DNA from 4 places in the Kitasatospora sp. NPDC052868 genome. Region 4 is predicted to be linked to each of the others. Evidence: riboswitches for the same ligand, from Rfam matches in the RefSeq annotation. Region 4 holds a riboswitch; each other region holds the start of a gene.
The links. Region 4 has a riboswitch for cyclic di-AMP ahead of ACIGZJ_RS03750 (transglycosylase family protein). Riboswitches for the same ligand answer to the same signal wherever they lie in the genome.
Positions count from the first base shown of each region.

Region 1: linked by a shared signal. The riboswitch ahead of ACIGZJ_RS29760 (peptidoglycan DD-metalloendopeptidase family protein) and the one ahead of ACIGZJ_RS03750 (transglycosylase family protein) in region 4 are both predicted to bind cyclic di-AMP.
Region 2: linked by a shared signal. The riboswitch ahead of ACIGZJ_RS26365 (M23 family metallopeptidase) and the one ahead of ACIGZJ_RS03750 (transglycosylase family protein) in region 4 are both predicted to bind cyclic di-AMP.
Region 3: linked by a shared signal. The riboswitch ahead of ACIGZJ_RS01935 (NlpC/P60 family protein) and the one ahead of ACIGZJ_RS03750 (transglycosylase family protein) in region 4 are both predicted to bind cyclic di-AMP.

Region 1 is NZ_JBITZW010000024.1:17,257-24,610, reverse strand. Features, by position in the region: gene ACIGZJ_RS29785 (sugar kinase) at 1-752, shown strand, start outside; gene ACIGZJ_RS29780 (IclR family transcriptional regulator) at 749-1,501, shown strand; gene ACIGZJ_RS29775 (RidA family protein) at 1,593-2,000, shown strand; gene ACIGZJ_RS29770 (MFS transporter) at 2,085-3,296, opposite strand; gene ACIGZJ_RS29765 (DUF2470 domain-containing protein) at 3,474-4,193, shown strand; gene ACIGZJ_RS29760 (peptidoglycan DD-metalloendopeptidase family protein) at 4,491-5,534, opposite strand; cyclic di-AMP (ydaO/yuaA leader) riboswitch at 5,538-5,697, opposite strand; gene ACIGZJ_RS29755 (MFS transporter) at 6,009-7,354, shown strand, end outside.
Region 2 is NZ_JBITZW010000018.1:24,833-32,186, reverse strand. Features, by position in the region: gene ACIGZJ_RS26390 (SpoIIE family protein phosphatase) at 1-51, opposite strand, end outside; gene ACIGZJ_RS26385 (SpoIIE family protein phosphatase) at 124-1,281, opposite strand; gene ACIGZJ_RS26380 (TetR/AcrR family transcriptional regulator) at 1,419-1,988, opposite strand; gene ACIGZJ_RS26375 (alpha/beta fold hydrolase) at 2,076-2,903, opposite strand; gene ACIGZJ_RS26370 (YiaA/YiaB family inner membrane protein) at 3,044-3,334, opposite strand; cyclic di-AMP (ydaO/yuaA leader) riboswitch at 3,580-3,738, shown strand; gene ACIGZJ_RS26365 (M23 family metallopeptidase) at 3,751-4,611, shown strand; gene ACIGZJ_RS26360 (hypothetical protein) at 4,688-5,560, opposite strand; gene ACIGZJ_RS26355 (GNAT family N-acetyltransferase) at 5,604-6,206, shown strand; gene ACIGZJ_RS26350 (sensor domain-containing protein) at 6,317-7,096, shown strand; gene ACIGZJ_RS26345 (hypothetical protein) at 7,171-7,354, shown strand, end outside.
Region 3 is NZ_JBITZW010000001.1:429,109-436,462, forward strand. Features, by position in the region: gene ACIGZJ_RS01920 (hypothetical protein) at 1-210, shown strand, start outside; gene ACIGZJ_RS01925 (NYN domain-containing protein) at 342-1,814, shown strand; gene ACIGZJ_RS01930 (NlpC/P60 family protein) at 2,026-3,066, shown strand; cyclic di-AMP (ydaO/yuaA leader) riboswitch at 3,438-3,594, shown strand; gene ACIGZJ_RS01935 (NlpC/P60 family protein) at 3,605-4,765, shown strand; gene ACIGZJ_RS01940 (NlpC/P60 family protein) at 4,993-6,057, shown strand; gene ACIGZJ_RS01945 (hypothetical protein) at 6,186-7,295, shown strand; gene ACIGZJ_RS01950 (glycosyltransferase 87 family protein) at 7,341-7,354, opposite strand, start outside.
Region 4 is NZ_JBITZW010000002.1:13,806-21,159, forward strand. Features, by position in the region: gene ACIGZJ_RS03735 (DUF397 domain-containing protein) at 213-449, opposite strand; gene ACIGZJ_RS03740 (hypothetical protein) at 973-1,863, shown strand; gene ACIGZJ_RS03745 (hypothetical protein) at 2,025-4,160, opposite strand; cyclic di-AMP (ydaO/yuaA leader) riboswitch at 4,513-4,712, shown strand; gene ACIGZJ_RS03750 (transglycosylase family protein) at 4,699-6,024, shown strand; gene ACIGZJ_RS03755 (hypothetical protein) at 6,178-6,378, shown strand; gene ACIGZJ_RS03760 (LacI family DNA-binding transcriptional regulator) at 6,436-7,354, opposite strand, start outside.

The DNA.
Region 1 (7,354 bases), on a different contig from region 4:
TGCACTACCACCGCAGGGGCTCGGCGGCCTCCGCCCTCTCCCCCGCCCTGCTCGCCGACCCGGTCGCGGCCCGGCTGCTGGCCGGCGCCCGGCTGCTGCACCTGTCCGGCATCACCCCCGCACTCTCCGACGACTGCCTGGCCCTGGTCCGCGCGCTCCTCGCCGAGCGCCGCCCGGGGCGGCTGGTCAGCTTCGACCTCAACTGGCGCCCGGCGCTGTGGCGCGAGCGCGACCCGGCGGTACTGCCGCCGCTGCTGGACGCCGCCGACCTGCTGCTGCTGGGCGCCGACGAGGCCGAGGCCGCCTTCGGGACGGGCGACCCGCAGGAGCTGCGCCGCCGCTTCCCCTCCCCGGCCACCCTGGTGGTCAAGGACGCCGACCGCGTCGTCACGGCCCTGGGCCGGGACGGCTCCCAGGCCTGCGAGACGGCGCTCACCGTCGAGGTGGTGGAGGCCACCGGGGCGGGCGACGCCTTCGCGGCCGGCTTCCTGGCCGGCACCCTGCGCGGCCTGGACCAGCGCCGCCGGCTGCGGCTGGGCCACCTGGCGGCGGCCTGCGCCCTGACCGCCCACGGCGACCAGGCCGAGCTGCCGCCCGCACCGGCGGTCACGGCCCTCCTCGACGCCTCACCGGCGGAGTGGGCCGCCACCCGGGTGTCGGCGGATGGCATCGTGTCACCGGTACTGCCCGCGCCCGGGGGCAGCGCCTCCGACCCTCGACCGGCCGCGTCCCCGGCCCTTGGAGCACGATGAGCCAGACCGTCAGCCGCGCCCTGCGCATCCTCGCCGAGCTGGGCGAGGGCGAGCGCTCCCTAGACCAGCTGGCCGAGGTGCTCGGCGTGCACAAGACCACCGTGCTGCGGCTGCTGCAGAGCCTGGAGGAGGAGCGGTTCGTCCACCGGGACGCCGCCTACCGCTACCACCTCGGCGCCGGCCTGTTCGCGCTCTCCGGCCTCGCCCTGGAGCAGCGCGGCATCCGCCGGATCGCCGCGCCGCACCTCGCGGAGCTCAACGCGGCCACCGGCCAGACCGTCCATCTGGCCGCGCACGAGGGCGGCGAGGTCGTCTACATCGACAAGTACGACTCCCGGCACCCGGTGCGGATGTACTCGCGGATCGGCCTGACGGCCGCCCTGCACAGCGCGGCCGTCTCCAAGGTGCTGCTCGCCGACCTCCCGCCGGCCGAGCGCCGCCGGGTGGCGGCCGGAATCGACTTCACCCCGCACACCGCCCGCACCCTCACCACCCCCGAGGCCCTGCTCGCCGAGCTGGACAAGGTCGCCGCCCAGGGCTGGGCGCAGGACCACGCCGAGCACGAGGCCTTCATCAACTGCGTGGCCGCGCCCGTCCGGGACGCCACCGGGCGGGTCGTCGCGGCGGTCTCCATCTCCGTCCCGGACGTCGTCCTGCCCTATGAGCAGGTCCTGGAGCTTCTCCCGGCCCTGCTCGCCACCGCCCGCGCCGTCTCCGCCGACTGCGGGCAGACCCCCAGGACCGGCTGACCCGACCGACCGCACCCGCCCGAGCCGACCCCACCGGGCCGCCCGCGACACCAGGCGGCACCACCGGCACCCGCCACCACCGAGGAAGCACATGAGCGACAAGACCGAAGTCCGCACCGACGGCGCCCCCGCCCCGGCCTGGATGTTCTCCCAGGGCGTCCGCAAGGGCCCGATCCTCCAGGTCTCCGGCCAGGGCCCGCAGGACCCGGCCACCGGCGAGTACCTCCACCACGGCGACGTGAAGGCGCAGACCCGCCGGACGCTGGAGAACGTCAAGGCGATCGTCGAGGCGGGCGGCGCCACCATCGAGGACGTGGTGATGTTCCGCGTCTACCTCACCAAGCGCGCCGACTTCCCCCTGATGAACGAGGTCTACGCCGAGTTCATCGACGAGAACATCAAGCCGGGCGGCGTGAAGCCCTGCCGCACCACGATCTTCGTCGAGCTGCCGCAGGAGCCGATGCTGGTCGAGATCGACGCCCAGGCGGTCATCGGCTGACCTCGGCCGGCCACGGCCACACGCCGGGGCCCGGACGGGAGCTCCCCGTCCGGGCCCCGGCGCATCCGCGGGCGGCGGCCGACGTCAGCCGACGGCCACTCCCGTCTCCTCCGGGACGGTGCCCCGGGCCACCACCCGCCCGGTCCGCTTCGCCGTGCGCCGCTCCAGCGCACCGGAGAACAGCGCCACCCCCAGCGCGGCGGCGGTGAGCAGACCGCCCACCCAGTTCGGCGCGTCGTAGCCGAGCCCCGAGGAGATGACCAGCCCGCCGAGCCAGGCGGAGAGCGCGTTGCCCAGGTTGAACGCGGCGATGTTGGCGGCCGAGGCCAGCGTGGGCGCCCCCGCGGCCTGGTCCATCACCCGCTTCTGCAGCGGCGCCACCGTCGCGAATCCGAACAGGCCGATCAGCGGGATGGTGACGATCGCGCCGACCTTGCTGTGCGCGGCGAGGGTGAAGGCGAAGAGCAGCACCGCCAGCACCGAGAGGATCACGTACAGGCTGCGCATCAGCGCCCGGTCGGCGAACCAGCCGCCGAACAGGTTGCCGACGAACAGGCCGACGCCGAACAGGAACAGCAGCCAGGTGACACTGCCGTCGGCGAAGCCCGCCAGTTCGGTCATCATCGGCGTGATGTAGGTGAACATCGCGAAGATCCCGCCCCAGCCGAAGACCGTCATGGTCAGCGCGAGCCAGATCTGCGGCTGACGGAAGACGGCGAGCTCCGGGCCGAGCCGGGCGTCCTCGGCGCGCGGCTGGACGGGCACCAGTGCGGCGATGCCGGCGAAGCCGATCACACCGAGCGCCGCGACCACGTAGAAGGTGGAGCGCCAGCCGAAGTGCTGGCCGAGCAGGGTGCCCATCGGTACGCCGAGGACGTTGGCGGCGGTGAGGCCGGTGAACATCAGGGCGATCGCACCGGCCCGCTTGTGCGGGGCGACCAGGTCGGCCGCCACCACCGAGCCGATGCCGAAGAACGCGCCGTGCGCGAAGGCCGCGAGCACCCGGCCGGTGAGCAGCAGCCCGTAGGCGGGGGCGAGGGCGGAGACGAGGTTGCCGAGGATGAACAGGCCCATCAGCGTCAGCAGCATCCCCTTGCGGGGGGCCTTGGTGCCGAGGATGGTGAGCAGGGGGCCGCCGACCACCACGCCGAGCGCGTAGCCGGAGATGAGCAGGCCGGCGGTGGGGATGGACACCGAGAAGTCGCCGGCGACCTCGGGCAACAGGCCCATGATCACGAACTCGGTGGTACCGATGCCGAAGGCGCTGATCGCCAGCGCCAGGAGCGCGAGGGGCATGAGGGGACCGCTTTCCAGAGCAGGACGATTGCACATGCAACTACCAGCGTCGACAATACGACCGGACGCCGGATACTTGCAAGCGCGCCATATCCCCACTCGCACATTCCTTGCGGCGCCTTGCCCTCACCCTCCCCAGTCATTAGGTTAGGCTCACCTAACTGACTGGAGGTCGTCATGAGCCAGAGCCCCATCGACGTCGAGGCGCCCGAACCCACCGCCGCCGAACGGGTCTGCGGCCTGCTCACCGCGACCTCCTCCGTGGTGGTCCGCGCCTGCGGCGAGTACCACGAGCTCGACACCCCCGTGTCGGTGCACGGCGCCGCACTGCGGATGTGCGCCCCGCTCGACGCGCCGCTCACCATCGCCGCCGCCCACGCCACGGAGGGGCTCGCCGTCGTCCTGGACCTCACCGACATCGCCCCGGTCGCCGTCCGCGACCGCGTGCGCGGCCGGGTCTCCCTGGCCGGCCGCCTCCACCTCGTCCACCTCGCCCACGACGGCCTCAGCGTCCACCTGCGCCTGGACGTCGCCCACGCCGTGCTCTCCACCCCGTACGGCACCACCGCGCTCACCGGTGCCGACCTCGCCCTCGCCGGGCCCGACCCGCTCGCCCGCCACGAGGCCGGACTGCTCACCCACCTGGCCGACGACCACCCCGACGCGCTCGCCGTCCTGACCCGGCTGCTCGACCCGAACCTGCTCGCCGAGCGCCCCGACGTCCGCCCGCTCGCCCTCGACCGGTACGGCCTGGTGCTCCGCCTGGACCACCCGCACGGCCACCGCGACGTCCGCCTGGTCTTCCCCGAACCCGCCAGGGACACCGAGGACTTCGGGCTGCAGGTACACCAGCTGCTCACCGTCGCCCACAACAGGGCGCCCGCCCACCGGAACTAGCCGATGGACGGGCGAAAGATCTCACGCACAAACCGATATGACGGATCACCACAAGGCGCACCCGGAAACGACAGCGGCCGGCCCGGCTCGCGAAGGAGGTTCGCGAACCGGGCCGGCCTGGGCGTGTCCCGCGCCCGTGGTGCCGCTGGTGGTGCGGCGATCCCCCGGTCGAGCGGTCACCCGACATGACCATCCCGGAGGTCGTTCGCCCCGCGTCCAGCGGTGGTCCGAGGGCCGCTCGAAAGCGGCCGATCAGAGCCGACCGGTCGCAGCCGACCGGCCGGTGGAGACGACCGATCAGATGCTGACGCCGTGGGCGCGCAGGTAGGCGATCGGGTCGATGTCGGAGCCGTACTCCGAGCCGGTGCGGATCTCGAAGTGCAGGTGCGGGCCGGTCACGTTGCCGGTCGCGCCCGAAAGGCCGATCTGCTGGCCGGCGGTCACGGTCTGGCCGACCGAGACGCCGATCGAGGACAGGTGCGCGTACTGGGCGTACTTGCCGTCGGCGAGCTTGATCTCGACCTCGTTGCCGTAGGCGCCGCCGTTGCCGGCCTTCACCACGGTGCCGGCCGCGATGGCGCGCAGCGGGGTGCCGGTGGAGGCGACGAAGTCGGCGCCGGTGTGGTGGCCGGAGGCCCACATCGAGCCGGCCACGCCGTAGGCGGTGCCGAGCTTCGGGTTGGCGACCGGGGAGACGTAGCCCGAGGTGCTGGCGACGGCGGCCGGGGCCGGGGTGGCGGCCGGGGCGGCCGGCTTCGCGGCGGGGGCGGCCGGCTTGGTGGCCGGGGCCTGGGCCGGCTTGGCAGCCTGGACCGGCTTCGGGGCGGCGGGCTTCGCGGCCGGCTTGACCGAGTCCTGCGAGGCCTGCGGCTTCGCGGCGGGGGCGGCCGGCTTGGCGGCCTCGGCGGCGGCCGGAGCGGCAGCGGCCTTGGCGGCAAGCGCGAGCTGCTGACCGGGGAAGATCAGGTTCGGGTTGCCGCCGATGACCGAGCGGTTGTGGTCGTAGAGCGCCTGCCAGCCGCCCTCGACGTTCTTGGCGGCGGCGATCTTCGACAGGGTGTCCCCGCCGACGACCTTGTAGCTCTGGTCGACCGGGGCGGCGGCCGGAGCCGCAGCCGGGGCGGCCTGCTCGGCGGCGGCCGGAGCCGCGGCCGGGGTGGCGTCGACGCTGGTGGCGCCGGTCCAGGTGCTGGTCTGCCCGGCCTTGGCGGCAGGGGCGGTGTGGGCCTGGGCGCTGATGGTGGTCACCAGCGGGAGGGCGAACGCGGCGCCGGTGACGGCAGTGGCGATACCGATGCGGGCGGCGCGGGGCAGGGCGATACGACGAGCCTGTGCGGGCATGGGGTATTTCCTCTCCGACGCCTGCGAGGTGAGCTGTCGGGTTCGGGCTGGAGTTGCCCGGCCGCATATGCGGCTTCACCCCAAGCCGGACCGTGAATTCCGGTCCGGCGACTTACCTTTGGGTCCCCCGCTCCTGCCGAACAGAGTTCAGTTCGTACCACCGGGCAGCGGCAGGACTAGGCGTTCCACCCGGTGGCCACCCGGGCTAATGCCGGGCGGTCGCTGAACTAAAACCCATCCGTCCGGGTGAAGCAATGTCGATCTCTTGAACCCGCAACAAAAGCCCGGGGCACCGTGACGCTCCGAATGATCGGCTACGCGGTGCGCACACAATCCATTGACCGTGCGCGATCGTTCGACCACGTTCCGTCCATTTCATGACCGGTGCGCATGCGATCAAGTACGGAAAGCCATCCACCGACACACCGCCGGTGACCCTTGTCACGTCGACCCCCGGGGGCGCACGATCAGGCCGTGGCCACCTCCGAGGCCGGCACCCTGCGCCTGGGCACCGCGCAGGGCCGCTGGGTACTACTGGCGACCGTGCTCGGCTCCAGCATGGCGATGCTCGACGGCACGGTGGTGAACGTCGCCCTGCCCCGGATCGGCACCGATCTCGGTGCCCCGCTCGCCGCACTGCAATGGACCCTCAACGCCTATCTGCTCACCCTGGCCGGGCTGATCCTGCTCGGCGGAGCGCTCGGCGACCGCTACGGGCGGCGCCGGGTCTTCCTGCTCGGCGTGGTCTGGTTCGCGCTCGCCTCCGCGGCCTGCGCCGCCGCGCCCACCATCGGGGTGCTGATCGCGGCCCGGGCCGTCCAGGGCGTCGGCGGAGCGCTGCTCACCCCCGGCTCGCTGGCGATGCTTCAGGCCGTCTTCCACCCGGACGACCGCTCGGCCGCGGTCGGCCTCTGGTCCGGCCTCGGCGGGGTGTCGGCCGCGATCGGGCCCTTCCTCGGCGGCTGGCTGGTAGACGGCCCGGGCTGGCGGTGGATCTTCCTGCTGAACGTGCCGCTCGCCGTCCTGGTGGTCGCGGTCGCGTCCCGGCACGTCCCGGAGAGCCGGGACGAGAGCGCCACCGGGCGGTTCGACGTGCTCGGCGCCGCACTCGCCGCGCTCGCCCTCGGCGCGATCACCTATGCGCTGACGGCGGCGGGCGGCGGCCTCTCCCCCGGGGTCTGGGTGACCGGCGCGGCCGGCCTCGCCCTCGGCGCGGCCTTCGTCACCGTGGAGCGCCGCACCGCGGAGCCGATGCTGCCGCTCGGCCTCTTCTCCTCCCGGCTGTTCACCGCCGTCAACCTGGTCACCCTCTGCGTGTACGCGGCCTTCAGCGGCGTCTTCTTCCTGCTGGTCGTGCAGCTGCAGATCGTCTCGGGGTTCTCCCCCCTGGTCTCCGGGCTGGCCCTGGTGCCGATCACCGTGCTGATGCTGGCGCTGTCCGCCCGCGCCGGCCGGCTGGGCAAGCGGATCGGACCGCGACTGCCGCTCACCCTCGGCCCGCTGCTCTGCGCGGCCGGCGTGCTGATGATGCTGCGGATCGGGCCGGACGCCTCCTACTGGGCGGACGTCCTGCCCGCCGTCACCGTGATGGGCTGCGGGATGGTGCTGCTGGTGGCACCGCTGACCGCCACCGTGCTGGCCGCGGTGGAGGTCCGCCACGCGGGCATCGCCAGCGGGGTCAACAACGCCGCCGCCCGCGCGGCCGGCCTGCTCGCGGTCGCCGCCCTGCCGGCGCTGGCCGGCCTGAGCGGCGACGCCTACCAGGTGCCCGCCTCGGTGGACTCGGCCTTCCACACCGCGATGCTGATCTGCGCCGGACT
Region 2 (7,354 bases), on a different contig from region 4:
GGTCCGGCTCTCGTCCTCGGAGGGGGGGAGCCATGGCGAGGTCAGGTCCATCGGGATACCCGGCCTTTCCGCTCCGAGGGGGTGGGTGTCCTAGCGGGTCCTTAATTCTTAATAGCTTATTTCTTATGTCGGGGAATGGTGGCCCAGGCGGCGTACCAGCACCAGGGTCCGGTCGTCGGCCACATTCCGGGCGACCGTTCGCACCAGCCGGTCCGCGGCGCCCCGGGCGGAGTGCCGCAGCGCCGCCCCCGGGGCCCGGAGCACCGGCTCGGCGGCGGTCAGCAGCCGGTCGACCCCCTCGTCCAGATCGCGGCCCGGGACCTCCACCACGCCGTCGCTGAACAGCAGCAGCGCGTCCCCGGGGCCGAGGCGTCCGCCGCTCGCGGGGTAGGGCACGTCGGCGAGCAGGCCGAGCGCCGGGCCGCCCGGGGCCGACACCTGCCAGCTGCCGCCGCCGGCCCCGCGGTACTGCGCGGGCGGCGGGTGGCCGGCGTTGAACAGCCGGTAGCGGCCGGTCGCCGGGTGCAGGGCGAGGTGGACGGCGGTGGCGAAGTCGTCCTCCCAGCCCATCCGGATCAGGTGGTCGTTGGCGGCGGGCAGGAACTCCTCCGGCGGGACTCTTCCGAGCAGCATCGCGAAGGCGCCGGAGAGGTGGGTGGAGCGGGCGGCGGCCCGGCTGCCCTTGCCGGAGACGTCCACCAGCAGCAGCTCCAGCAGGTCCTGTTCGGGGCGGTGGGTGCAGAGCAGGAAGTCACCGGAGAAGGAGTTCCCGCCGACCGGTGCGAGCGCGCCGTCGAAGTGCCAGTCGCGCAGGCGGTCGGGCAGCCGGCCCAGGGTCCGGGTGTGCTCGGCGAGCTCCAGCAGCATGGAGTCCCCGCGGGTGCCGCGCAGGCCCAGCCGGTCGCGGAAGCGGTTGGCCGTCAGGACGGTCGCGCCGGTCGCGGCGAGGACGATCGTCACGCCGACCCGCACCCCGTGCGGGTGGTGCACCACCGCGCTCAGCGCACTGCCGGTGAGCGCCGCGCAGACCAGCACCAGCAGCCGGCCCCGCCGCAGCACCAGCCCGCCCACGACCAGCGGCAGCACCATCGAGGACGGCGGCCAGCTCTTCGGCGCCGCGATCGCGAGGCCGCTCAGGAGCACGGTCAGGGCGAGCATCGCCAGCAGTGCGTTCCGCTCGGCCGTCCGGTCCCCGTCCAGCAGCCGTCCGCTCCAGCGCCCGAGGGCGCCGCCCAGCGGGAACACCCGTGGTCGGCGCGGCCTCGCCTTCGGTGCGGGCACGTCGACCTCCGCCTCGGGGTGGGCGGTCGCGGGTCGTGACCACCTGTGAGCCGGGCCAATCTAACCCGTCTTGCCCGATTGGTGGCGATTGACTGTTCGAAACACACCAGAGGTTCCGCCGGTGTCCGGGCGGCGGGTCAGGGCCGGGGCCAGCTGCGCAGACCGCTGGTGAGGACGGTGATCAGCCGGTCCTGGGTGGTGGCCAGGTCCTCGGAGAGCTGGAAGGCGCCGCCGATGGACAGCGAGGCGAAGCCGTGGGCGAGCGAGCGGACGGTGCGCGCGGCGTGGATCGCCTCGGAGCCGCCCAGGCCGTACTCGCGCAGCACCGCCACGATCACCCCGACCAGCCGCGCGGCCGCCCGGGTCAGCTCGTCGTCCGGCTGCGGGGCCTGCGGCAGCGCGGAGTAGCGGTGCGGATGCTCGGTGGCGTACCCGTGGTAGGCGCGCAGGACGGCGGCGACGGCGTCGTCCCCGCCCCGGCCGAGGGCGGCCTCGGCGAGGCGGTCGGCCAGTTCCTGGGTGACCCGGACGGCGATCAGTCGGCGAAGCTCGGCGAGGCCGCCGCTGACGTGCTTGTACAGCGAGGGGGTGGCCACGCCGGCCCGGGCGGCCACGGCGGCCAGGGTGAGGGCCTCGGGGCCCTGCTCGTCGATCAGGGCGAGGGCGTGGTCGACGACCTGCTCGGGGGTCAGTCCGACTCGGGGCATGTGCGGTCTCCGTACCGGGGGAGTGGGCTCGGAAGGGGTGGGGCGGGGGCGGGGCGGGCGGCCGTGACGGTCGGCGCCGGGGGCGGCTCAGGCCAGTTCGGCGAGGAAGGGCAGCAGGGCGTCGGCGGTGGCCTGCGGCTGGTCGGCCATCGGGTAGTGCCCGGCTCCCTCGATCATCACCTTGCGGGCGTGCAGCGCCGCGGCCTGCCGGTCGGCGACCAGCTCCGGCTTGGGGAAGTCGGGGTCCTTGCTGCCCATCACGACCAGCGCCGGGCACTGCACGGCGGCGCTCCAGCCGGTCGGTGCGGAGTCCCCGTGCACATAGCCGCGGGTGGCGGCCTTGCGGCCCGGGGTGCGCATGGCGGCGACCAGTCCGTCGACGTAGGCGTCGAAGTCGGCCGGCTTGGCGCCGGGGTAGGCCATCTTGCGGTGGTAGAGGCCCCAGAACGCGGGCGAGTGCACCAGCAGCGCGCCCATCACGCCGAAGGCGGCGCGCTGCAGGGCGTTCGGCGGCAGGTTCTCGATGAAGGCGTCCAGCAGGACGATCCCGGCGACCCTCCCGGGGGCGTCCCCGGCGACCTTGACCACGCTGGCACCGCTGTACGAGTTGCCGGCCAGGACGGCGCGCTCGATGCCCAGGTGGTCGAGCAGCGCGATGACGTCGGTGGCGATCGCGGCGGGCGAGTAGTCGTCCCAGGCGATCGAGGACTCGCCGAAGCCGCGCAGGTCCATGGTGATCACCCGGCGGCCCGCGGCGGTGAGCAGCGGGCGCAGGTGGCGGTACGCGGTCCGGCTGTCGAGCATCCCCGGCAGGAGGACGACCGGGGCGCCGTCGCCCTGCACGGTGTCGTCGTACGCCAGCCGGCCGCCGGGAACGTCGAGGAACTGCGTGGTGGGGGTGTTGGAGCCGGTCATCGTGGGCCTCCTCGGTCCGCCGTGCGCGTCATCGGCGGTTCTGCCGATAGCCATAAAGCTAAGGCTAATAGCCTTAGCCGTCAAGCTATCGACCGAGGAATCTTTCGGGTGAGCCTCCGTCCCGGGCGGTCCCGGGCGGCTCAGACCCCCTCCACCTTGAACGGGTCGTGCTCGCTGAGCAGCTTCTCCAGTCGGGCCTGGTCCACCCGGGTGACGATCTCGTTGGTCTCCTGCCGGTCCCGGATCACCTTGGCCAGGGTGAACGAGGAGGTGACGGTGTAGAGCAGGCCCAGTCCGAGGAAGGCCCGCGTCCAGGCGTCGACCGGGAGGTAGGCGATCCCGATCGCGAGGGCGACGCCGGACAGGGCGAAGGACAGGACGGCCTGGATGTAGTACGCGGACGTGGTGCGCGACTGCACGGGTGCGTTCATGGCGCCAGGATGGTGGCGCCGGGGCGCGCCGCACATGAGTAGAAGTACTCAACCCGGCGTCCGTTCGTTGACGTCTCATCACGTTCGGTAGTGTCAGTTGTGCTCAAGCCTCACAAATCGCCCATCAGGCCACGTACTGCCCGGGCGGTCTCAGGTCGTCCCATCCGGATGGCTTGGAATCAGGGGCTCCTAGGATTAACGTTTGATAACGCAGCGCGGTCGGCAACGCCGTACCCAGACGGCACCGTGCGCCGTCGCCTAATCCCGACGACCCGCCTCCGGGCAGGTCAGGGAGCCGGGGAACCATGTTCCTTGGGGTGAATCGGCCAGGCCCAGGCCCGGCCGTAGGAGACCTTCCTGCTCCGAACCCGTCAGCTAACCCGGTAGGCGCGAAGGAAGGAAAGGAGCGCGCCTCCGTGGCGTCGACGCACTCTCCGGCACACCTGCCCGGCTCCGGCTCGGGCACCCAACTGCTCGACCACCCCTGGCCGCCCGCCCACGGCGGCGGATACGGCGGCCCGGCCGACGAGCACGCCCCGCAGCCCGCCGACACCAACCGGCACCGGATGCCCCGCCAGACCCGCGGGACCGCGCCGCTGCTCGGCGTCACCGCCGTCGCCGCCACCCTCGGTGCCACCGGCTTCGCCTCCGCCACCCCGGCCGCGGCGCCCGCCATCGAGACCCCGGACGAGGCCCCGGTCGCGCTCTCCGCGGACCCGGGCCTCGCGCTCGCCGCCCGCATCCAGCAGCAGGCCGACAGCCAGCGCACCGCCGCCGACGAGACCGCCCGCCTGCAGGCCGCCAAGGAGGCGGAGGCCAAGCGCGCCGCCCAGCAGGTGGAGGCCAGGCTCGCCGCCGAGGCCGCCGAGAAGGCCAAGCTCGCCGCCGTCAACCTGCCGGTGCGCGACTACAACCTCTCCGCCCACTACGGCCAGAGCGCCTCCTACTGGGCCCACCTGCACACCGGCCTGGACTTCGCCGCCGACACCGGCACCCCGGTGTACGCGGTCGGCCAGGGCACCATCACCTCGGCCGGCTGGTCCGGCTCGTACGGCTACCGGATCGTCGAGACGCTGCCCGACGGCACCGAGATCTGGTACTGCCACCTCTCCTCGATCATCAAGGGCTCCGGCAAGGTCGTCCCCAACCAGCAGATCGGCAAGGTCGGTGCCACCGGCAACGTGACCGGCCCGCACCTGCACCTGGAGGTCCGCCCCGGCGGCGGCGCCCCGGTCGACCCGGAGACCTGGTTCGAGCAGCGCGGCATCACGCCCTGAGGCAGGGCCCCCTACGGTCGAAGGCGCCCCGGTCCACTGCGGACCGGGGCGCCTCGCTGTTCCGGGGGCGGCCGCGCTACTCCTGGGGCAGCCGCGCCAGGTAGGCGTCGATCTCCTCCTGCCCCGGCTCCGGCGCCAGCTCAGGGAACTCCGTCACCAGCAGCTGCGCCAGCCCAGGCACCGTCCACTCGCCCGACAGCTCCAGCGCCACCTCGACCGCGGCCTCCTCGAACGCGCCGAAGTCCCCGGCGAGCTCGTCCGGCATCGGGCGGCCCAGCGCGTTCAGCGCCGCCAGGTTGCGGTAGCTGCGCCGCATCAGGCCCTGCTCCAGCAGCCGCCGGGCGCCGTCGGTGGCCATCCCGACCGTCAGCATCCGGGCCTCGCCCCAGCCCTCCTCGTCCAGCTCGTCCAGCCACCCGGCCTCGGCCAGCGCGGCGTAGGCGGCCGACCGCTCCTGCGGCGCCAGCTCCCGGAACGCCTCCAGCCAGGCCCGCACCGCCGCGTCGTCCGCCACGTCCACCCCGGCGGCGTGCAGCAGCAGCGCGTACAGCCGCGGCCAGGTCACCAGGTCGGCCCGGCGCAGCAGACCGGTCGCCACCTCGCCCTGCCACTCGGCCTCGGCGTGCAGCCGCTCCTGCCGCTTGGCGTTCAGCCGCTTCGCCGCCCGCTGGTGGTCGACCAGCAGCCGGACCGCCTCGCCGTACGCCAACGGGTCCTGCTCCGGCGCGGGTTGGACGTACAGGTACAGCCGCTCGACCAGCAGCTGCTCCACCGCGTCCGAGGTCAGCTCCGGCCAGCCGTCGCGCATCCTGCCCTCGCCCAGCTCCAGCAACGCCAACACCGTCCGCAGCGGCTCCTCGCCCACCGGGTCGCGGCCTTCCGCCTCCGCCCAGGCGAGCAGCTCGGCGGCCTTGGTGCGCGGGGCGAGCCGCAGGTCTTCTTCTTCCATGTCACGTACGGTAACCGGTAAGCGGCGGGTAGGGTCGGCAGGCATGGTCCCCGTACGACTCACCGGCCCCCGGCTGGCCATTCGCGAGTTCCACCACACGCCGGGCGACACCGACGCCCTGCACGCGGTCTTCGGCGACCCGGAGACCACCCGCTACCTCCCCTTCGAACCCCGGGACCGGGAGAGCTGCGCCGACCAGATCGAGCAGTACCTGGAGGAGGCGCTCAAGGACGAGCGGACGGTCTACCGCCTCGCCGTCACCCCGGCCGCGGCCGAGGGCGAGGACGGCGACGACGACGCCGCCCCGATCGGGATGGCCGCCCTCACCCTCGGCGACCACCGCTCCGCCTTCCTCGGCTACGCGCTGCGCCGCGACACCTGGGGCAACGGCTACGCGGGCGAGATCACCGGACTGCTCTGCGACTTCGCCTTCGGCGCCCTGGGCCTGCACCGGCTGGCCGCCCGGGTCGACGTGGACAACGCCCCCTCCTGCCGGGTGCTCACCCGGGCCGGCTTCCAGCTGGAGGGCCGGATCCGGCACGACCTGTACCTGCGCGGCACCTGGTACGACTCCTTCCAGTACTCCCTGCTGGCCGGGGAGTGGACCGGGGCGGGGACGGGGGCGGGGACCGGGGCGGGGGGTTAACCCCACCCACGGTTCGGCGGGGAGCCGGATGTCCGGCGGGAGCGCCTTTTGACAGGCTTCAGGGGTCAGTAGGAAAGCCGTCACGACAGACCCGAGGACCGAGGCCGGCCATGAGCAGCCACAGCACGCAGCGCAGCGAGTACGACCGCCACGACACCGACGCCTCCTCCGCCGACCGGTACGCCGCCGACTCGTACGCCGCCGACGGGGAGCGGGGCGCCGCCCGGGTCCGCCGCACCGAGGAGCCGCCGTACTTCTGGCGGGCCCCCTTCTCCTCCTACACCTACCGGGAGATCGGCTACACCCTCACCGGGCTGCCGGTCGCGGTCGCCGGCTTCTCCCTCGCCATCACGCTGTTCGCCCTCGGTCTCGGCACCTTCGTCACCGTCCTCGGCCTCCCGGTGCTGGCGGGCCTGACCACGGCCGCCCGCGGCTTCGGCCGGCTGGAGCGGTCGCGGGCGCGCGGCATGCTGGCGCTGGACGTGCCCGGCCCGAAGCCCGTCCGGGTCGTCCGGCCCGGCGCCTGGGGCGGCGTCACCGCGCGCATCGCGGACGCCGCCGGGTGGAAGGCGGCGCTGTACCAGGTGGTGATGTTCCCGTGGGCGGTCTTCAGCTTCGTGGTGTCGCTGGTGTTCCTGCTGCTCGGCTGGGTGCTGACGCTCTACCCGCTGTACCACTGGGTGTACCCGACCTTCGTCGGCTGGCCCGGCCTCCAGCTGTTCGACTACCGCGACAGCGCGGGCGTCGAGCACAAGTACTTCATCGAGGCGCCCGCGCAGATCGCCGGGGTCTCGCTGCTCGGCCTGCTGCTCGTCTTCCTCACCCCCGCACTGGTGCGCGGTCTGACCAACGTCAACCGCCTCGCCGTCCAGGGCCTGCTCGGCCGGTAGCCCTCACCTCCACCCGGGCCCGGGCCCCGCCCGCTGCGGATGCGGGCGGGGCCCGGCCGTGTTCGGATGGCGCAATGGCCGACATCACCGCTCGGGTGCTGGTCACCTCCCGACCGCTGGACGAGTACTGCGGGCTCTTCGGACTCACCCGCGCCCGGCTGGCGGCCCTGCCCGGGCCCCTGCTCGACTGCCCCGGCGGCGCCGCCGGACTCGCCGCCGAGGCCCGCGAACTGGGCTGCCGCGTCATCGCCGCCGACC
Region 3 (7,354 bases), on a different contig from region 4:
AACCTGACCCGCTTCGACGTGACCCGCACCGCACGGGTGACCGAGTTCCTGCACTTCGACCTGGCCGGCGACTCCAAGGTCGAGGAGACCGAGGTGCACAGCGAGACCGTCGAGTCGGTGCGCTGTCGCTGGTGCAACGCGGTCGACCAGGTCGAGCTGGTGGCCCGCCCGGGTGCCGAGGGCCCGGAGGCCCCCGCCGAGCAGGCCTGACGCCCGACCCGTGTGGTGGGCGGTGCGCGGCGCGGCCGTCCACCGCACGGGACAATGCAGACAGAGCGCACGGAGTGTGACGCGGGCGGCAGCGGGCCGTACCCCGCTGGACGAGGATCGGAGCCGAGGACGTGGTGGACGCAGCGAAGGAGCCCGCCGGGCCGCAGGGGCGGCAGCCCGCTGTGGACGGGCAGGCGCCGGACGCGGTCGAGGCCGTCCCGCCCGGTGCGGATGCCTCGGCCGAGGCGGCCGCCGCGGACGACTCCGGTGCTGACGAGCCGGCGGCAGGACGCACCGAGCGGCTCGACCGGCCGCTGCCCGAGGGTGTCCGGCGCCGGGTGGTCGGCCTGGCCGCCGACGCGCTCGGCGGGCTGCCCGCCGCGGAGCTCCCGCAGTCCCTGCGCCAGTACGCGAAGTTCACCCCGGCCCGGCGGGCCAAGTACGCGGCCACCGCGCTGGCGGCCGCGCTGGAGTCCGAGCCGGCCTTCCGGGTGCGGATAGCGGAGCGGCTGCGGCTGGGCCAGCCGGACCTGGTCAAGGCGCTGGAGTCGGGCAGCGTCCCCGGCGCCGCCGACCCGATGGACGTGGCCGCCGCCGCCTACCTGGTGCGCTCGGCGGGCTGGAGCCGGCTGGTCGCCGAGGCCGGCGAGCAGGCCGAGCGGGCCGGCGCCGAGGGCGCGGCCGCCGAGGCGGGTCGGCTGGTGGAGAAGCTGCAGGCGGAGCTGGCCGAGGTCAGGGCCGCCGCGCGGGTCGACCTGGACCGGCAGCGGGCCGAGTCCGAGGACGTCCGCAAGGAGGCCGACTCACTGCGCAAGAAGGTGCGTTCGCTGGAGAGCGACACCCGCCGGGCGCAGGCCGAGACCCGCCGGGTGGCCGCCGAACTGGAGGCGCTGAAGGCGCAGACGGCGGCCGAGCGCGGCACCGGCGAGAGCGAGGTCCGGCGGCTGCGGCACCGGATCTCCGAGCTGGAGACCGCCGCCGAGCAGGGCCGCCGCTCGGCCCGTGAGGGCCGCAGCGTCGAGGACATGCGGTTGAGGCTGCTGCTGGACACCGTGCTGCAGTCGGCCCAGGGCCTGCAGCGGGAGCTGGCGCTGCCGGTCTCGCAGATCCGCCCGGCGGACCTGGTGGAGGCGGTGGTGCCGGGCTCGGCCTCGCCGCACGACGTGGCCCGGCGGGGGCTGGCGGAGGACGATCCGGCGCTGCTGGACCAGCTGCTGGCGATCCCGCAGGTCCACCTGGTGGTGGACGGCTACAACGTGACCAAGACCGGCTATCCGGCGCTGCCGCTGGAGCAGCAGCGGATCCGGCTGCTGGGCGGGCTGGCGATGCTGGCCCAGCGCACCCAGGCGGAGGTCACCTGTGTGTTCGACGGCCAGGACCTGGACGTTCCGGTGATCATGGCGCCGCCGCGCGGGGTGCGGGTGCGGTTCAGCCGGACCGGCGAGACGGCGGACGAGCTGATCCGCCGACTGGTCAGGGCCGAGCCGCAGGGCCGCCCGGTGGTGGTGGTCTCCACCGACCGGGAGGTCGCGGAGGGCGTGCGGAAGGCGGGCGCGCGCCCCGTCGCCTCCGTGCTGCTGCTGAACCGGCTGGCCCGCCCCTGAGCCCGGCAACGGCCGGGGAAAGCGGAGTGACGCCTGGTCAGCCGCTGGTTTGCGAGGGTGTGGCGGTCTTGTGAAGTCATGGCGGTGGACGGGGGTTCACGCCATCGGGGGAGTGGCGCAAAGCTGTGATCTTCACTAGGGTCTGGCGTCAAACCTATTTTCCGGATTCTCACTCATTCGGGTGAGGCCGATGGAAGAAGGAGCAGTCCCCTTGGCCTCCCACCGCCGTCCCAAGCAGGCGAGCCGCGCGCGGATCTCCGTGCTCACCGCCGCCGCAGCGACCGCGGTCGCCCTCTCCGCCCAGGTCAGTGCCCACGCTGCGCCCAACCCCTCCAAGAAGGAGGACGTGAAGGCGCAGATCGACCAGCTGAACGAGGAGCAGGAGCAGGCGGCGGAGAAGTACAACGGCGCCAAGGAGCGGACGGACCAGCTGCGCAAGCAGGCGGACCAGCTCCAGGACCAGGTGGCCCGGGGCCAGGACCAGATGACCCAGCTTCAGGCCGGCCTGGCCGAGGTGGCGGGCGCGCAGTACCGCACCGGGGGCATCGACCCCTCCGTGCAGCTGATGCTCTCCTCCGACCCGTCCGGCTACCTGGACAAGGCCTCCAGCGTGCAGCAGGCCAGCTCCAGCCAGGCCGAGGCGCTCAAGGGGCTGCAGGACCAGCAGCGCCGCCTGGACCAGCAGAAGACCGAGGCCGCGGCCGTTCTCGCCTCCCTGGACAACACCACCAAGGAGCTGAACCAGGCCAAGGCGGACGTCAACCAGAAGCTCAGGGACGCCCAGGCGCTGCTGAACTCGCTCAGCGCCGCCGACCGGGCCGCCCTCAAGGCCGCCCAGCAGCAGACCGACCGCGCCTCGCGCGACGCGGCCCGGGCCGACCTCGGCACCCTGCCGCAGGCCTCCGGGTTCGCCGGCGCGGCCGTCACCAACGCGATGAGCAAGCAGGGTTCGCCGTACGGCTGGGGCGACGTCGGCCCGAACACCTTCGACTGCTCCGGGCTGATGGTCTGGGCGTACGGGAAGGCCGGCGTCTCGCTGCCGCGCACCTCGCAGGCGCAGGCCAACTACGGCTCGCGGGTGCCCTCGCTGGCCGAGGCCCAGCCGGGCGACCTCATCATCTACCGCGACGACCGCAGCCACGTCGGGATGTACATCGGCAACGGCATGGTGGTGCACGCGCCGCACACCGGTGACGTGGTCAAGGTGATGAAGGCCGACGCGATGAAGATCAACGCGATCCGCCGGGTCTGACGGTCCTTCGGGCATTGCAGGGCCAATGCCCTGCAATGCCTTCAATTCGGACATTTGCTGACGGATCGCCACGCCCGCTGCCATGTCGGGCTCCTGTGATGTGGGACACGCCATCGACGGGGGTCAGTCGACCACATGGTGAGAATCGATCAGCTCCGCGTACGCCGGCGATCACGCCCGGTCATATTCACAAATGAACTTGGGACTTGTTCCGTCTTTTTTCTGACAAGGATTTGAACGGATCACGGTTCTGTCACTAGGGTCGGGATTCGAACCACCGCACAGTCGATCACCCACTCAGGGTGGCGGCGGGGGTTACCGCCGAGTTCGTGAAGCAGCGGGGCAGGTCTTCTGCCCGACGGGGAGCCCAGTAGTCGGGGGCGCTGTGGACCGGAGCCGGGGAACCACACGTTCCTCCGGGGTGAATCGGCGCCAGGTCGACCGGTGGAACGGTCGGTGAGGCGTCGTAGGGCACGCTTCCAGCCCGAACCCGTCAGCTCACCCGGTAGGCGGATGTAGGAAGAAGGAGTCCGCCTTCGTGGCGTCCCATCGTCGTCCCAAGCCCGCCGGCCGCGCCCGCGTCTCGATCCTGACCGCCGCCGCCGCCGCGGCCGTCGCGCTCTCCGCGCAGTCCGGTGCCCACGCCGACCCGACGCCGACCAAGGACCAGGTCAAGGAGCAGGTCGACCAGCTCAACGAGCAGGCCGAGGTCGCCACCGAGAAGTACAACGGTGCGCAGGCCAAGCAGCAGGAGCTGCAGAAGCAGGTCGGCGAGCTCCAGGACAGGGTGGCGCGTCAGCAGGCCTCGGTGACCGAGGCCCAGGGCGGCCTCGCCGAGCTCGCGGGCGAGCAGTACCGCAACGGCGGCATATCGCCGACGGTCCAGCTGATGCTCTCGTCCAGCCCGGACAACTTCCTGACCCAGGCCGGGGCGATGACCCAGGCCAGCAGCACCCAGTCCGGTGCGCTGAAGGACCTGCAGGAGCAGCAGCGCAGGCTCGACCAGGACCGCAACGAGGCCCAGGGCAAGCTCGGCGAGCTCGAGGCCACCACCCAGCAGCTGAAGGCGTCCAAGGAGGACGTCCAGGCGAAGCTGGCCAAGGCCCAGGACCTGCTCAACACGCTGACCGAGCAGGAGCGCGAGGCGCTGCGCCAGGCCGAGGCCAAGGCCGCCGCCGAGGCGAAGGCCAAGGCGGACGCCGCCAGGGCCGAGGCCAAGGCGAAGGCGGACGCCGAGCGGGCCTCCCGCGACAGCGCCCCCCGCAGCGACATCAGCGCGCCGTCCGAGGCGCCCTCCCCGGTGGCCAAGCCCGCCCCGGCCAAGCCCGCCGCGCCCGCGGCCAACAGCTCGCGCGCCGCCGCCGCGATCGCCGCCGCCGAGAGCAAGCTCGGCGCCCCGTACGTGTACGGCGCCACCGGTCCCAGCTCCTTCGACTGCTCGGGCCTCACCAGCTGGGCGTACGCCCAGGCCGGCGTGTCGCTGCCGCGCACCTCGCAGGCGCAGGCCAGTGCCGGTACCCGGATCGGCTCGAACATCGCCGACGCCCAGCCGGGCGACCTGGTGATCTTCTACGGCGACAACCACCACGTGGGCATCTACGTGGGTGGCGGCCAGGTCATCCACGCCCCCAAGCCGGGTGCCTCGGTCCGCTACGAGGCGGCCTCCAACATGCCGGTCTCCGTCATCGTGCGCCTCTGATCCCCGATCGGCTCCGACAGGCCCGGTCTCCCCTCGCGGGAGGCCGGGCCTGCGGCTTTTCCGGCTGGTCGAGCTGATGTCCGATTAGGGGTCAAATATTCGGGTTGGGAGGGGTTTGGACTCGATCGCCGGGACTCGCTAACGTCTGCCACCGGACTCCCGCTTCCCGAGCCGCCCGTTCCGGGGGTGGCGGCGGGGCCGGACCGCAGGATTGGAACCGCCACCGCATGGCCGTGCACCGCCGTCCCCAACTGTCAGGTGTACACGTCCTCGCCCGTGCGCTGGTGCTCACCGCGGCGGCCACCACCGCGCTGGGCGTGACGGCGGGCGGCAGTGCCCAGGCCGTCCCGGGACCGCCGGACGGGCCGTCGAGCCGCAAGGACGTCAAGGCCCAGGTCGAGCAGCTGTACGAGGAGGCCGAGCAGGCCTCCGAGAAGGTCAACGCCGCCCAGGACGTCCAGCAGCGGCTGCAGGGCGAGACCGGCGCGCTCCAGCAGCAGATCGCCGTCGCCCAGGACGAGCTCAACCAGCTGCGCGGCGACCTCGCCACGGTCGCCGGCGCCGAGTACCGGGGCGGCGGCATGGCGCAGACCGTCCAGCTGATGCTCTCCACGAACCCCGAGGGCTACCTCGCCAAGGCCCGCACCCTGGACCTCGCCGCCGAGCGGCAGAACGAGACGCTGCACGAGGTGGTGGCCCGTCAGCGCCGGCTGGACCAGCGGCGCACCGAGACCTCCGCCAAGCTGGCCGAGCTGGAGCAGACCCGGCACGCCCTCGCCGAGAGCAAGCAGCAGATCCAGCAGCGGCTGGCCAAGGCGCAGCGGCTGCTCAACAGCCTGGGGGCCACGGAGCGGGCCCGGATGGCGGCGCAGGACGCCCGGGAGGCCGAGCAGCGCGCCACCCGGGGCACGGACCGGCTCGACCTCGGGACGGCGCCGCCCGCCTCCGAGCGGGGCGCCGCCGCGCTGGCGGCCGCGGTCCGGATGATCGGTTCGCCCTATGTGTACGGATCCACCGGCCCCCGCGCGTTCGACTGCTCCGGTCTGATGTACTGGAGCTGGCGGCAGGCCGGAGTGACCCTGCCGCGCACCTCGCAGGCCCAGGCGTCGGCCGGCCAGCGGGTCAGCATCTCCGACGCGCGACCGGGAGACCTGGTGATCTTCTACCGGGACATGCACCACGTCGGCATGTACGCCGGCGGCGGGGTGATCGTGCACGCCCCCTACCCGGGTGCCAAGGTCCGCTACGAGAGCGTCAACGCGATGCCCGTCGCGGGGGTGGTCCGGCTCTGAGCCGTACCGATCCGACCCGGGCCGACGGCGCGGAGGGTGCCGACGGCGCCGCGGAGGGCTCCGCGGGCGGCGCCGATGCCGTCGGGCGCCGCCGCGGGCTCTCCCGGCGCGGCGCGCTGCTGCTCGCCGTGGGCGGGCTGGCCCAGCTCTCGCTGCCGCGGGCCGCCCCCGCCGCCCCCGTCCGCTCGGCGGCCGACGACCGCGCCGAGGTGGCCGCGCTGCTGGCCGGGCGCACGCTGCCCGCGGGAGTGCCGGCGGCCGAGTCCGTCTACCGGAACGTGGTGCCCGGCCCGGCCGGCGAGCTCGGGAGGCTCGCCGTCTCCGCCGAGCTGGCGGTCCGGATCGACGGCTACGACGACCACCCGGTGGTGTACCCGCGCCGGCTCGCCCTGATCCGGGCCGCCGACGGCTGGCGGGTCGAGCACGAGGAGAGCGCGGGCGGCGCCCCGCCGATCTGGGACCTCGGCACCGTCCGGGCCGCCCGGGGCGCGCGCGCCCTCGTTCTCGGGCTGGCCGGCGGGCCGGACCCGGCGGAGCCCGCGGCCCTCGCCGACCTGGCCGTCCCGGCCGTGGAGGCGGTCTGGGGCACCGGCTGGGCGGGTCGGCTGCTGCTGGAACTGCCCGCCACCGAGGAGCAGTTCGCCCGGCTGCTGGAGGCCGGGGCGGCGGACTGGGCCGGGATGGCCGCCGTCACCACGGCCGCCCCCGGCGCGCCCCTGGACACCCCCGCGGACCGCATCCTGGTCAACCCGGAGGCGTACGGGCGGCTCAGCGCCTTCGGCCGGCAGGTGGTGGTCACGCACGAGGCGGTGCACGTCGCGACCCGGGCCGACACCCGGGCCTGGACGCCGCTCTGGCTCTCCGAGGGCGTCGCCGACTGGACGGGCTACCTGGGCTCCGGGCGCACCGCGCGGCAGATCGCCCCCGAGCTGGCCCGGGACGTCGCCGCCGGGAGGCTGCCCACCGCGCTCCCCGCCGACCGGGACTTCACCGCGGGCGCCGGCGGCATCGCCCAGGCGTACGAGCTGTCCTGGCTGGCCTGCGACCTGATCGCCCGGCGGCACGGGCCCGAGCGGCTGGTCGCCCTCTACCGGGCGGTCGGCGCGGCGGACGGGACGCAGGAGCGCGACCGGCTGCTGGACCGGGTGCTCGGGGCCGAGCTGGGCCTCGGGCTGGAGGCCTTCACCAGGCTGTGGATCGCCGAGACGGCAAGGCTGCTCGGTCCCGGCCGGTCTTGAGGGCCGGTCTTGGGGGCCTGCCTTGAGGGCCGGACGGGCTGGCGCCTAGCGCCGCCGCT
Region 4 (7,354 bases):
GGCAGTGGCAGGACCGGGACGCACCACACCGTTCCGGGCGCACGGCGCGACGGGCAGCCGCGCACGGGCGGGCCACGCCGGAGACGGTCACACCCACCGGACAGCACCGCGGGCGCCACCGCAGGCGCCGGTCCGGGCAGTGACCGAAAGACTAAAGGCCGTCGCGGTGTCAGCACCCACGACGGCCCCCCGATGGCGAAGGCGACGGCCGGTCAGACCGCCAGGTGGTCGAACTCCCCGTCCTTGGCCCCCAGCAGCAGCGCCGCTATCTCGGCTCGGGTGTAGATGAGCGCCGGACCGTCCGGGAAGCGCGAGTTGCGCATCGCCACATCGCCCCCCGGGAGGGCGGCGAACTCGACACAGTTGCCCTGAGAGTTGCTGTGGAGGCTCTTCTGCCAGACCACATCCTTGAGGTCTGCAGCCGCCATCCCGTTGTACGCGTCGTACATGTCGTGCATAGAAATCTCCCGAAGAGCTCCGGAGTGGTCGTCCAGCTCGGCGCCCCGGCCTCAGCCGCAACGGCTGGGCCGGCCCCGTACCGGCCCGGCACAACGCCTCACTTGACGTGATGATAGCTCCAGTGCACGTGCATCAGCACGGGACATTGCAGGTGCACGGGCTCTTCGCAGCCAAACTGGAACTCTCCACAGGTGACCGTTCTGACGGCACGTAAGCGGACATAGTCGACTGAATCGACAGGCCGCCGATAACCGCCCGTAGGCGACCACCCGCTGAATGTTGATCTTCGAACGCCCGGAGTCGCACCGCCGTGACCCTCCGTCAGCCAGCGCGGACCCTGTGAGACATCTCACTCACCCGGGGTGCAACGGACCACCCGTCCCGACGCGTCAAGAGGGACACCGGGGGCCTAGCAGGGATTGGTTGGGAAATGTCCGGATTTTCAACATCCAGACCCTCCCGAAACGGCAGCCGACTGCAGGCCCGGCCGGTCAATGTCCTACGATCTCCGCCATGAGCACCGCAGCCATCCCGGGCGCGCCACTGCCCGTCCGCAACCCAGGCTCCCGTGCGCGGGGGCGCCACCGCCGCCCTGAGCGTCCCGAGATCCCCGCCGGCTCCCCGGCCCTGGTGCTCGCCGTGCCCGCGGCCGCCGGGCCCGAGTCCCGCTCCGTGGTCGAGGAACTGCTCTCGATCGTGCGCAGCGAGCAGAGCGGCGTGCAGACGGCGGCCGGCTACCTCCCGGGCGGCACCGACGGCGAGCGGGCCGGCGAGGACTTCACCGTCGCCGAGCTGCTGGCCCACGCCGCCGAGGCCGGGCTGCCCGCGCCGATCGTGGTTCCCCTCGTGCCCGGCCCGCACGGCTTCCTGACCGAGCTGCACGAGCTGGCCGCCCACTACGGCGCCCCCGTCACCGATGTGCTGGGCCCGCACCCGCTGCTCGCCGAGGCCGTCCACGTGCGGCTCTCCGAAGCCAACCTCGCCCGCGCCGACCGCGCCCGGCTGTTCGCCATCGCGACCGCCGCGGACGGCGTCGTGCTCACCACCGTCGGTGGCGAGGAGGCGGCCGCCGCGGCCGGGATCACCGGTGTGCTGCTGGCCGCCCGGCTGGCCGTGCCGGTCGTCGCCGCCGCGCTCGACGTGCCCGGCTCGGTGGCCGCCGCCGTCAACCACCTCAAGGAGACCGGCTCGCAGCGCCCGGCGCTGGCCCCGCTGGTGATCGGCCCGGAGGCCGACTCCGAGCTGCTCGCCACGGCGGCCGAGGAGACCGGCTGCCCGAGCGCCGCGCCGCTCGGCGGGTACCCGACCGTCGGTCAGCTGATCGCCTCCACCTATCTGGCCGCGCTGCCGGCCCGGGTCTTCGAGGCGCCCGTCGACGAGGCCGCGGAGCCCGTCGCCGAGTAGGGCCGTCCAGCCCTGCCCACCCGGCAGACCGAAGGGCCCGGAGCGCACCCCGCTCCGGGCCCTTCGGCCGTCTCCACCCCCGCCGACGCAGGACCGCCGACGCGCACAGCACCCGACGCACAGCACCCGACGCACAGCACCCGACGCACAGGCCCCGCCGGTCAGGCGCGGCCGCCGACCCGGGTGGTGGGCGCGGCCGCGTCCTTCAGCCGCAGCGCGGGCAGCTGTACCGGCCGCGGCTGCACGGCGGGGGCCGGGGCCGGGTTGCTGACGGCGTTCCACTGCGGCTGCGCCGCCCCGCCGCCGTCCGCCCGGCCCACCTGGACGGCCTCGGACCGCCCGGCCCGGCGCAGCACGATACTCCTGGGCGGCTGGGACTCCGGGTCGATCCAGAGCTCGTTGCCGCCGAACTCGCAGTCCAGTACCGCGATGTCGTCCGGTTTACCGTCGCCGGTGGCCCGGAAGGCGACGCCGGCCCTGCGGTAGCCGGTGAACAGGCTGCGGCTGAAGGTGACGGCCTCCCCCGCGAGTTGGTGCTTCGCGGTGGCCACGGCGAAGTCGCTCTGCCCGGCGGCGTCGATCAGCAGCCCGTCGAAGAGGCTGCCCCTGTCCCGGCCGAGCGCGTGCAGGGCCACTCCACCGGCGCCGTTGCCGTACAGGACGCTCGCGGTGTAGTCGAAGTCGTTGAGGTAGGCGCCGTGCTCGATGCCCCAGCCGCCGTTGTGGTAGGCCGCGAACTCGGTGACCACGTGGTGGTGCCGGGCGTTCAGCCAGACGAAGATGCCGTCCTGCAGGTTGTTGTGGGCCAGGCAGCGCTGGAAGGTCCAGACGCCCTCGCTGTTCTCCGGCCACTCGTAGCCGGAGGCGCCGGTGGCGCCCTGGACGCCGACCGCGATGCAGTCCAGCGCCTTGCCGCCGGTGCCGGCCCCGAGGTTGAAGCCGGTCAGCCGGTAGGCCCGGGGGGCCGGTTCCAGCACCGTCCGGGAGGCGACGCAGGACTCGTACACGATGTCGTCGGACGGGCGCTGCGGGGTCCGGGTGTCCAGCGGGCCGTCCCACCAGTAGGCGTCCTCCCAGGTGTCGTGGCTGATGCAGCTGCGGAAGGTGATGCCGTGGCTGGCGTGCGGGACGAAGGCGTGGCTGCCGGCGTCGCGGACCACCACGCCCTCGACGACGGTGCCGCGGGTGGTGTCGCCGAGCATGTGGAAGTGCAGCCCGTACCGGCCGAGTACGGGCGCGGTGACCGGGGCGGCGCCGTCCGGGCCGTTCCAGGTCGCCCTGGTGTCGGCGCGCGGGCCGACCCAGCGCAGCGCGGCGTGCCGGACGTCGGCGCGCCGGGAGCTGGTGAGGTGCACGTGGGCGCGGCCCTTGGCGGTGCCCTCGACCCGGACGCTGCGGGTCAGATTGAGCACCTCGGCGCCGACGGTGACGCCCCCTCCGGCGGCCACCCGGGGGTGGGGGTGGGCCAGCGGGGCGTCCAGGGTGACGGTGGTTCCGTTGACGGACCGGACGGTGGCCAGGTCGTAGCGGGTGGAGAAGCCGTCCTCGTCGGGCGGGCCGGTCGGGGTGACGGCCAGTTCGTCGCCGGGCAGCCAACCCGTGGGTGCGGCGGCCAGGCTGACGGAGGCGTCGCCGGCCCGCAGGCCGCCGGCGGCGCGCACCCAGGCGGTCTTGGCGGCGCCGTCCAGCCGCAGGTAGCCGGCGCCGGTCACCCACAGGCCGGTGTCGGTGTCGACCACCTGCATGCCGTCGCCCTGGAAGCGGCGCTCGTCGACGGCGGGGAAGCGGACGGTGTGCACGGCGGCGCCGTCGGGGGCGAGGGCGAGGGTGCCGCGGATCTCGACGTTGCCGGCCGAGGCGAGGGTGAGCGTGCGGTCGGCGGCGAAGGTCAGCGCTCCGGTCGGTTCGACCAGCAGGGAGGCGACGGTGGCGTCGGTGTCGAGCAGCACCCGGTCGGTGATCCGGACGGCGCTCCCCGGGCCGGGGACGGCGCCGCCCCAGCCGGCCGGATCCGACCAGCGGCGGCCGCCCTGGTCGACGGTGGGTGCGGCGGCGGGCTGACCGGGCGGTGCCTGGGCGGCGGCGGTGCCGTCGCCGCCGCCCTCGGGCGGTCCGGCGGACAGGCCGGACGGGTCGGCGGTGGCGGGCCCGCCGTGCCGGTGTCCGCCGGGCGCCTCCCCGGCGGCCGGGGCCCCGGTGGCGGCGACCGGCTGCGTCGGCCCGGTCAGCGAGCGGCGCAGCACCTCCTCGCCGGCGATCGCGGAGAACACCGTGCCGACGGCGAGCCAGCGCAGCATCGTCCGGCGCGGTACGGGAGTTCGGGCCGCCGCCGACGGAATGTCCGGACTGTGGCGTTTTGCCCGGCGATGCGCTCCCCGCACCCCGACGGTCGGCCGTTCGGCGCGCGGGTCCTCGTCCATGGCCATCGTTGCGTAGCCCTCCCCCCAGACGGCTGCGTCGGTCGCGACGCTCTGAAGCATAGGCAGTTGCACTCACCCGCAAGGGCGTTGCTCGAAAACGGTCATTTCTGATCATGATGGACAGGCACAAAAGGCCAGACCGGCACACTGTGGCGCTCATCACACATGTTTGCGGTTTGAACTTAAGTCTGCTTAACGTGCTCCCCGTTCGTGGCCACACGGACCCAGCTCATCCGCAACGCCGAGTCCTGCCGTCGGTTGCGCTGGCAGCGCAGAACGCACCACGGCAGGAGCGGGGGACCCACAGGTAAGTCGCCCTCGACCGGTCCCGTACCGGTCCAGGGCTAGGGGTGAAGCCGCGTCCACAGCGCGGCCGGGCAACTCCAGCCCGAATCCGACAGCTCACCTCGCAGGCGTGGGAGAGGACCGCGTCACCATGCTGCCCAGCAACGGCACCAGCCTGTCCAGCCGTACCCGCCGCGCGATCGCCACCCTCGGCGTCGTCGGGATCGGCCTCACGATTCCCTGCCTCACCTCCGGCACCGCCTCCGCCGCCTCCGTCGCGACCTGGGACAAGGTCGCCCAGTGCGAGAGCGGCGGCAACTGGAGCATCAACACCGGCAACGGCTTCTACGGCGGCCTCCAGTTCACCTCCAGCACCTGGGCCGCCTTCGGCGGCACCGCCTTCGCCGCGCAGGCCAACCAGGCCACCAAGGACCAGCAGATCTCGATCGCCGAGAAGGTGCTCGCCTCGCAGGGTCCCGGCGCCTGGCCGGTCTGCTCCGTCCAGGCCGGTCTGACCAAGGGCGGCACCCCGGCCGCCGTCGACACCTCGGCCGGTGCGACCGCCGCCAAGCCGGCCGCGCAGACCCCCGCCCCGGCCGCCAAGCCGGCCACCCCCGCCGCCAAGCCCGCGGCCCAGGCCCCCGCCGCCAAGCCCGCGGCCCAGGCCCCCGCGGACGCCGCCAAGCCGGCCGCCTCCGACTCCGCCAAGGGCGGCCGGAACTGGCAGCAGTACCGCCAGCAGGACGGCCAGGCGAAGTCCGCCGAGTACACCGTCATCGCCGGTGACTGGCTCTCCGCGATCGCCGACAAGAACAACGTCCAGGGCGGCTGGGAGCGGCTCTACGAGCTGAACCGCGACGTCCTGGCCGACGGCCCGCACGTCATCTACCCGGGCCAGCACCTGGCCCTGCGCGACCGCGGCCAGGCCCAGCAGTCCGAGGAGTCCGGCAAGAACTTCGACTGGTTCAACCGCTCCTCCTCGACCTCGGACCAGGCCGCCGGCTCCACCGCCGCCAAGCCGGCCGCGCAGACCCAGGCCCCGGCCGCCAAGCCCGCCGCCCAGGCCGAGACCCCGGCCCCGGCCCAGGCCGCCACCGGCAGCATGGCCGCCGCGGTCTCCTTCGCCCAGTCGAAGGTCGGCCAGGCATACGTCTACGGCGGCACCGGCAACGGCGGCTGGGACTGCTCCGGCCTGACCCAGGCCGCGCTGCGCGCCGCGGGCATCTCCGTCCCGCGGGTCGCCGCCGACCAGGCCGCCGCCAGCACCCACGTCTCGCTGGACAGCCTCAAGCCGGGCGACCTGCTGTTCTGGTCCAACAACGGCCAGGACTCGGGCGTCTACCACGTCGCGCTGTACATCGGCGACGGCAAGTACGTCGAGGCCGCCAACCCGAGCTCGGGCGTCCGCACCCAGACCATCGCCAACTGGGCGCCGGACTTCGCGGGCCGCGTCTGACCACCCCGCGGTAGGGCCGCACGGGCCCGAACCGCCGCGACCCCCGGGGAGAGTCCGGTCGGCTCCTCCCCGGGGGTCGCGGCCTGCCCTCGGCCATGGTCAAATCGGCCCGCAGCGGGCATGCTGCTGCTTCGGCCCCGAGGAGGAGTCACCATGGCCCAGGTCACCGTCACGCTCGACGCCAATCTCGCCATCGACGCGATGATGCTCTCCGGTACCAGGAACCCGCAGGACGCGGTCGAACTCGTCCTGCGCGACTACCTGGCCCGGGGCCGGCGCACCGAGAGCCTCACCGGTGACTCCGAGGACGGCCGGCGGGTCGCCCCGGACCGCCCGACCGCCCAGGAGGGCTGAGCAGGCACGCGCAGGGGCCCCCGGAGAGCGGCTGCTCTCCGGGGGCCCCTCGTCGGTTCACCTGGCCCTGGCGCCGGTGGAGCCGCGCATCACCAGCTCCGGCTGGAACATGAACTCCCCGCGCTGGACGGCGTTCGCGCCGACCTCCTCCAGCAGGGCGTCGACGGCCGCGGTGGCCATCGCCTCGACCGGCTGGCGGATGGTGGTCAGCGGCGGCTCGGTGAAGGCTATGAGCGGCGAGTCGTCGAAGCCGACGACCGAGACGTCCTGCGGCACCGAGAGCCCGCGCTGGCGCACCGCGCGGATCGCGCCGAGCGCCATCATGTCGCTGCCGCAGACGATCGCGGTGCAGCCCTTGTCGAGCAGCGCGCCGGCCGCCGCGTGCCCGCCCTCCACGCTGAACAGCGTGTGGTGGACGAGGTCCTGGGCCTCCTCGGCGGTCCGGCCGAGCACCTCGCGCATCGCGGCCGTGAAGCCCTCGATCTTGCGCAGCACCGGCACGTAGCGCCGCTGCCCGACGGCCAACCCGATCCGCTCGTGGCCGAGTTCGGCCAGGTGCTGGACGGCCATCCACATCGCGGCCCGGTCGTCCGGCGAGATGAACGGCGCGTCGATCTTCTCGCTGTAGCCGTTGATCAGCACGAACGGCACCTGGCGGCCGGTCAGCCGGGCGTACCGGTCGTGGTCGGCGGTGGTGTCGGCGTGCAGGCCGGAGACGAAGACGATGCCCGCCACGCCCCGGTCGACCAGCATCTCCACCAGTTCGTCCTCGGTGGAACCGCCCGGCGTCTGGGTGCAGAGCACCGGCGTGAAGCCGTGCCGGCTCAGCACCTGCTCGATCACCTGCGCCAGCGCGGGGAAGATCGGGTTGCTGAGCTCCGGGGTGATCAGCCCGATCAGGCCCGCGCTGCGCTGGCGCAGGCGGGTGGGGCGCTCGTAGCCGAGCACGTCCAGCGCCGCCAGCACGGTCTGCCGG